Regions from separate parts of the Paenibacillus chartarius genome, predicted to be linked through region 1. Evidence: predicted binding sites of a transcription regulator. Region 1 holds the regulator's gene; the other holds the start of a gene.
The links. The regulator NrdR, encoded in region 1, represses ribonucleotide reductase genes. The targets are predictions, from matches to a motif close to AACACNATATATNGTGTT.

Region 1 (3,754 bases):
GGGCGGAGGAAATCGACGGCTTGCACGATACGGATCAGAATGGCCTCGTACCGGCAGCCGGCAACCTGCTCGGCTTGCAGGGCGAGTACGATGCCTACGAGTTGGCGGAGCTGGTTCATACCGAGACAGCGGAAGTATTGGGCGTATACCGGGACGACTTCTATGCGGGTCGCCCGGCTCTGACGGTAAATTCCTTGGGCAAGGGGAAAGCGTATTATATCGCTACGCGATTGAAGCCCCCTTTCCACCGCGACTATTACGGACGCCTGCTCGCCGAGCTGGGCATCGAACGCGCTTTGGAGTCGGCGCTCCCTGCCGGCGTAAGCGCTCAAGCCCGTTCGGACGGCAGCAGCGACTATGTGTTCGTGATGAATTTTAGCGGGTCTTCGCAGCGAATCGAGCTCGACCATCCGGAATATACGGATATGCTAACCGGCGAACAGCTGAACGGCGTCACCGTAGAGCTGCCGGTTCACGGCGTGCGCGTATTGAAGCGCGCCAGCAGCGCTCGCCGATAACGTTATTTCCTGCAAGAACCGAAACAACCCGGCATAGCTGCCGGGTTGTTCTTTTGATCGTTCAAGCTTGTCTATCATCGTTCGTAACCGCAGCCCCGGACGCAATACCCCCGTTGTTCCTCGCAAGGCGATAGTGATCTACGCTAAAGCTGAACAATACCTTCAACATAAACAGCAAGCCGGCGACCAGCATGACGGGTTCGGCAGCATAGAGCACGGGCACCCATCCGATGCCTGCAGCAAGCAGCAGCCCGGAAACGAACACTTGCCGTTCTCCGCTTTGCGCATTCACAACGTAAGCACCGGCAGCCGTATATAACCATACGACGATAGAAGTCCAACTATGTATCCCGAGCAGCAGGGCGACCAGCGGAAGGTGCACGTGGACGGCGATGAACACCAGCCGCTTGTGCGGACGCTCGGCATAATAATTGCTGGTCGAAGCGGTGAAATTGGCCACGCTGCCGGAACAAATGTCGAAGATAAGCAGGAAAGCCAACACCCTTCGCCACACCGCAATACCCTCAAACGTAGCGGGGAACATGAAAAATAAAGCTCCTGCCACGATGGCTCCGAACAGCACGATGAGGAGAATCACAGCCGGCCTTTGCTCTTTACCGAATACGTCATGAAGTAACGTTGGGAGTTGAACATGCTTCATTAGCCCCGCTCCTTTGTTTTTTTATGTAGTCGTTACGCTTCATCACTACATAAATACAACAAAACAACTTCGTTTATTCCATAGTTTTAGCGTCAATATGTTGATACGCTCTAATACTTTAGATAAAATGCTGCTATGGAGGGATTCGCAATGAACGGCTTTGAACGAAGAAAACAAAAAAAGACCGAGCAGATTTTTGCAGCTGCATGCTCGCTGCTTCAGAAATACGGCTATTCCAAAGTAAGCGTCAACGAAATCGCGGCCGCAGCGCATGTGTCGCCGGCAACGGTATTTAATTACTTCGGGACGAAAGAGCAAATGTTCGCGGAGATGCTCGAGGATTGGATGGACAAGCAGCTGGCGAAGTATGAAGAAATTTTGGAATCGTCTCTTGCGTATCCGGAGAAGCTGAAGGCTGTCATGCTGGCCGAAGCCGGCCAATTGAAGTTTTTGTTAGAAGACCTGCGAGACGTACAGCATTTGCTGGGGAACCGCAGCGAGGAGAAGTTGAGGCAATTTTTCATGAAGCTGATTGCGAAGGGGAGAACGGAAGGATATATTCCGATGGAATTTGCCGATGAGCTCGTGCAGCGGTATTTGAACATGTACTTGCGCGAATTCCGACAAGGGGTGGACCCTTCCCAAGCGGAACCGATGCTGCGGTTATTTTTCTACGGGCTGTCCAACACCTGAATATCGCACCGGGCCATCGCCCATTTCCGTTGCGTTCCGCTTCCGCCAGCATACGATAATACAAAATACTGGAAGGCAGGTGGATTCAATGCCAACCAAACCGCTTCTCTTCAAGCCGATCAAATACCGCAACGTCGCATATTCGTTCTCCATCACGTTCCCCCGCTGGTGGGATTCGTATACGGTTGTCGACAAAACGACTTGCAGCGATGAGCCCGAAACCACGATCTCGTTCCGTTTCCGTTACCGCGGCCGTGTCTACGATCCGATCGTCACCTTGATCATAACGCCGTTCAATACCGCAGAATGGCATCATGCATACGCCGATTCTCCACTTGTATACCTTGGGGAACATGAAGGACGCACGTATGCATATATTCTCCCCGAGGAGCTTCCGGACGCTTTCCTTCGCTCCGATAAGCAGGATTATGACTATCAGCGCTACGGACGGCAAATCAAACTGCTGAAAGCGATGGTTGCGCAAGCGCCGCTCGTTATGAAGTCGTTCGCTTTCTTCCCTTCAACGTCCAGTTAGGGATTAGCTTTTGCGAAAAGGTTCGATTTCATGCTTGCCGATCAGCTGATTCAGCTCCTTCAGGAACATGCTGATGTCTTTGAACTGACGGTATACGGAGGCGAACCGGATATATGCGACCTCGTCGACGGGGTACAGCTGCTCCATGACGAGCTCGCCGATTTCCCGGCTGTCCACTTCCGTACGTGCCGTGTTCCGCAGCTGAAGCTCCACTTCAGATACGATCATTTCGAGGCGCTCCATCGAAACGGGGCGCTTCTCGCATGCCCGGATCAAACCGCGCAGCACCTTTTCCCGGTTAAATTCTTCGCGGCTGCCGTCCTTCTTGATCACAATAAGGGGCGTCTCCTCGACCATTTCAAAAGTCGTAAAGCGTTTGGAGCAGCTTTCGCATTCCCGGCGGCGGCGGATCGATTTATTTTCGTTGGCGGAACGGGAGTCGAGCACCTTTGTGCTGGTATGATCGCAGAACGGACATTTCATTGAAGGACAAGCCTCCTTTATATACAGAAGTTGAGGAAGCGGACGACGCATTTTTCCCATATCTTGCTTGTCATGTCTTCCGGGAAACCGAGACATAATAGGTTTACCAACGACAAGGAGGTGAACAGACATGGGTGCAGGACAATCTCGTAGCAGCAACGTACTGGTTGTGCCGCAAGCAGGCCAAGCGTTGGATCAACTGAAATACGAGGTAGCGCAAGAGCTGGGTATCCAAGTGCCGCAAGACGGTTACTATGGTTACATGGCTACTCGCGATACTGGTGCCATCGGTGGTCATATCACTCGTCGCTTGGTGCAAATCGCTGAGCAAACGTTGGCGGGTCAATCCCGTTAATAGCGAATCGCGATTAGCATCGTCTTCATGATCTAGAGAGGGAAGCATAGGCCCGGACGCTTCGGATAGAGCGCCGGCCTATGCTTCTTTTCTATTTCGGAGATGACGACCATTCGTCGGCATAAAGCTTGTGATACTTCTTCCAATAGTATAAGACCCGTTGAACGTAGTGCCGGGTTTCCCCGAACGGAATGTCCTTAATATTCTCCAGGGTTCCGTCCCATGTCCCGGCGTCCTTCCATTTGTCGACATTACCTTGCCCGGCATTGTAGGCTGCAGTCGCATACAGCAAGCTTCCGTCATAATGCTTGAGCAGCCAGCTCACATACCAGGAGCCTAAATTAATGTTGACGCCAACGTCATGCAGCTCGTCCAGCGTATGCTTCGGATGCCCTCCCGCTTCAACGATCCACTGCGCCGTGTCCGGCATGATTTGCATCATCCCGATGGCGCCCTTTTTGGATTGCTGGCCGGTTTTGTAATTGCTTTCCACACGAATGATCGCTGCG
Region 2 (3,754 bases), on a different contig from region 1:
CGCCGCACGCGGGAAGCTGGCCGGCGCGCTGCTCGCCGGACAGACGCTGAACGACGGATTGGGCGAACGCTCTCCGCTCGCCCGGCTGTACGACCATGACGGCTGGGTGCTGCTGCTCGGTGTCGGACATGACAATAACACCTCGATTCATTTGGCCGAATACCGGGCGCATTACCCGGGCAAAGAGCAGCGGGAATATGCGGCGCCGGTTATGATCGACGGGCGGCGCGAATGGACGACGTACTTGGACATTCAATTCGTGACGGACGATTTTCCCGCTATCGGGGACGCGTTCGCACAAGCGACGGGGCTCGTCGCGCACGGGAAAGTAGGTCAAGCGCAGGCGCTGCTCATGCCGCAGCGGGAGCTGGTCGATTACGCGGTTATGTGGATGGGGCTGCATCGCGGCATCCATACGGATCTTATGGGGGAGGGGACGGAATGACGCTGCATCGTATTGCAGTCATCTCCGATATTCACGGTAATATGACGGCGGCCAGTGCCGTCTTGGACGACATCGGGACACGCGGTATCGAAGACATTATTTGCCTGGGCGATCTTGTCGGCAAAGGTCCCCATTCTCCGGAGGCGGTCGACCTGATGCGCGAGAAGTGCCGGCTGATCGTGCGGGGAAATTGGGACGATTTCATATCGAATCCGACGGAAGACCCGACCTTACGCTGGCATCAAATGCGTCTCGGCGAAGAACGGCTCCGCTACTTGAAAATGCTGCCGCTCTCCGTCGACCTTCGGCTCAGCGGACGTCTGATCCGGCTGTACCACGCCTCGGCGAAGAGCATCTACCACCGCGTTCAGCCATGGGAGCCGATCGAGGAGCGGATGGCGATGTTTGCCAATACCGAGCTGACGGGCACGGCGGACGATCAGGCCGCAGAGCCGGATGTCGTCGGGTACGGGGACGTGCACAATGCGTTCGTCCAGCATTTGAACGGGCGCGTCCTGTTCAATACCGGCTCCGTCGGCAACCCGCTCGATGTGACGCAAGCCGCTTACGCCATACTGGAGGGCGACCGGGCAAGCACCGGCTTGAAGCCGTTCTCCATCCAGCTGGTCCGGGTGCCTTACGACATCGAGCAGGCGGTTCGGGATGCCGAGGAGCTTGGCATGCCGTCGCTCGACGCCTATGCCAAAGAGCTCCGCACGGCCAAATATCGGGGTCTCAAGTCTTAACGGCGGCGGAGTGCCGCGATCTCTTCCTCGAAAGCTTGCTGAAGCTTGCGGGTCACCGGTCCGGGCTGGCCGTTTCCTACGGGGCGGCCGTCAACGCCGACAATCGGCATGACCTCGATGGTCGTTCCGGTGCCGAACAGCTCGTCTGCGGATGCAAGCTCCTCCAGCGTAAACGCTTCTTCCCTGACCGGCACCTCCAGCCGCTTTGCCAGCCGCAGGACGACGGCGCGGGTAATCCCGTGCAGGATCAGGTGGTTCGCCGGATGTGTGCGCACGATGCCGTCCTTGACCATCATCACGTTCGAAGCCGAACACTCCGTCACGGTGCCGCTCCGGTGCCAGATCGCATCGTCCGCCCCGCGTTCGACCGCTTCCTGTTTGGCCAGCACGTTCGGCAGCAAATTGAGCGTCTTCAGATCGCAGCGAAGCCAGCGAATATCGTCGAGCGTAACTGCCGATATGCCTCGGCTCATGGCTTCGCTGGGACGGGCCAGCTCCTTGCAGTATGCCATCAGATTCGGCTCCGCACCGGCAGGGAACGGGTGGGCCCTCGGCGCTTCGCCGCGCGTGATCTGCAGGTAAATCGTGCCGTCCCTAACCCCTTCGCGATCCAGCAGCTCCTCGAGCCGACGTTGAATAGACGCCGTATCGTACGGGAGCGTCAGCTTCGTGCCCTCCGCCGTACGGATGAGCCGCTCGAAATGAGCCTCAGGTTCGAATATACGGCCGTCATATACGCGAAACACCTCATAAATTCCGTCACCGAATACATAGCCCCGATCATCCGGCGACACACGCACGTCGGAACGTAAAACAAGCTCATGATGCCAAATCATCCATTTCATCCATGCTTCCTCCTATTTCCATAGACAAATGTACCTAAAGTTTAGCAAGTCATGATCGACCCGTCAAAACAGTGTCCAAAGTCTATGGGTCCATGGTCGTGTTCGCATCGTAATAGATTAATGTATGCCATAGTTCGACAGTCCTTATGCCCGTATTTTCGCGAAAATTGTAAAACTTTCTCAGATACTTAGCTTCGAAAAAGAGAGCTTGAGGCCGAAATGAAGAGATATTCGTCTCGTAAGGCGTCCTAATGGTGGATTTTCCACCCTCATCCACTCGAAACACAACATCTAGTGAGGTATAATGAATTTCGCACACTATATCTAGTGTGAATCGCAGTAATTTGTTGCTATCATTGTCGTAGGAGGCGTTGCGGTTTGGAGACGACGCAAGCGAAGCAGGGCAAGCGTTTGGAAGGATTAAGCGAGAAAATTTTCTTGGATCGGTACGCATTGAAGAATGCCGATACAACGCAAACGAAGGTAGGCGACGTTGTACTCGCGCTGACGAAGGATGACCCGAAATTTCCGGCGAAGGAAGTCGGAGAGGTCATCGCGCGTAACGGCCGTAACGTAACCGTACAATTGCGCAGCGGCGACAAGGTCGAGACGACGGTCGAGAAGCTGACGCTCAATATAGAGAAGACTCCGGAAGAAATGTGGGACCGTCTGGCCAAAGCGATGGCGTCGGTTGAGGCGACTCCGGAGAAGCAGCAGGAATGGACTGAGAAATTCCGCTACATATTGGACGACTGGAAGCTCGTTCCGGGCGGCCGGATCGCGGCGGGCGCCGATGCGAGCGACGAGCTGACGCTGTTTAATTGCTACGTCATTCCGTCGCCGCACGACAGCCGCGGCGGCATTATGGCGACGCTGAGCGAAATGACGGAGATTATGTCCCGCGGCGGCGGCGTCGGTATTAACTTGTCTTCGCTCCGCCCTCGCCGTTCGCTCGTGAAGGGCGTTAACGGTTCGTCGAGCGGCGCCGTCTCCTGGGGCGGACTGTTCAGCTACACGACCGGCTTGATCGAGCAGGGCGGCTCGCGCCGCGGCGCGCTGATGCTTATGATCAACGACTGGCATCCGGATGTCGTGGACTTCATTACCGTCAAGCAGACGATGGGCCAAATTACGAACGCGAACCTGTCGGTTTGCGTCTCCAACGGCTTCATGAAGGCCGTGAAGGAAGACCTCGATTGGGAGCTTGTCTTCCCGGACACGCAGGACCCTGAGTATAACGACGTGTGGAACGGCGACCTCGACGCATGGAAGAAGCTCGGCAAGAAGGTCATCTCGTACCGCACCGTCAAGGCTCGCGACATTTGGCATACGATTATCGAATCCGCGTGGAAATCGGCGGAGCCGGGCGTCGTCTTCATGGAATACTATAACCAGATGTCCAACAGCTGGTACTTCAACCCGATCATCTGTACGAATCCGTGCGGCGAGCAAGGCTTGCCGGCGTGGGGCGTCTGCAACCTGTCCGCCGTCAATCTGTCGAAGTTCTACGACGCCGAGAAGCATGACGTGGCGTGGGATGAGCTGGCGAAGACCGTCCGCTACTCGACGCGCTTCCTCGACAATGTCATTGACAAGACGCCGTATCATTTTGACGAGAACCGTGAAAATCAGCAGGGCGAGCGCCGCGTCGGCCTCGGTACGATGGGCCTTGCCGAGCTCATGATCAAGCTCGAAATCCGCTACGGCTCGCCGGAGTC

Region 2: ACFFK0_RS01730 (adenosylcobalamin-dependent ribonucleoside-diphosphate reductase) is a predicted target of NrdR. The motif match lies at 2,351-2,368, and genes of this name have one in related genera.

Annotation. Positions count from the first base shown of each region.
Region 1 covers NZ_JBHLWN010000111.1:19,659-23,412, forward strand. The annotation lists gene ACFFK0_RS27730 (beta-galactosidase) at 1-518, shown strand, start outside; gene ACFFK0_RS27735 (hypothetical protein) at 580-1,179, opposite strand; gene ACFFK0_RS27740 (TetR/AcrR family transcriptional regulator) at 1,330-1,872, shown strand; gene ACFFK0_RS27745 (hypothetical protein) at 1,961-2,407, shown strand; gene nrdR (transcriptional regulator NrdR) at 2,411-2,890, opposite strand; gene ACFFK0_RS27755 (alpha/beta-type small acid-soluble spore protein) at 3,021-3,245, shown strand; gene ACFFK0_RS27760 (lytic transglycosylase domain-containing protein) at 3,337-3,754, opposite strand, start outside.
Region 2 covers NZ_JBHLWN010000012.1:60,423-64,176, forward strand. The annotation lists gene ACFFK0_RS01715 (AAC(3) family N-acetyltransferase) at 1-445, shown strand, start outside; gene ACFFK0_RS01720 (metallophosphoesterase family protein) at 448-1,191, shown strand; gene dat (D-amino-acid transaminase) at 1,188-2,036, opposite strand; gene ACFFK0_RS01730 (adenosylcobalamin-dependent ribonucleoside-diphosphate reductase) at 2,415-3,754, shown strand, end outside.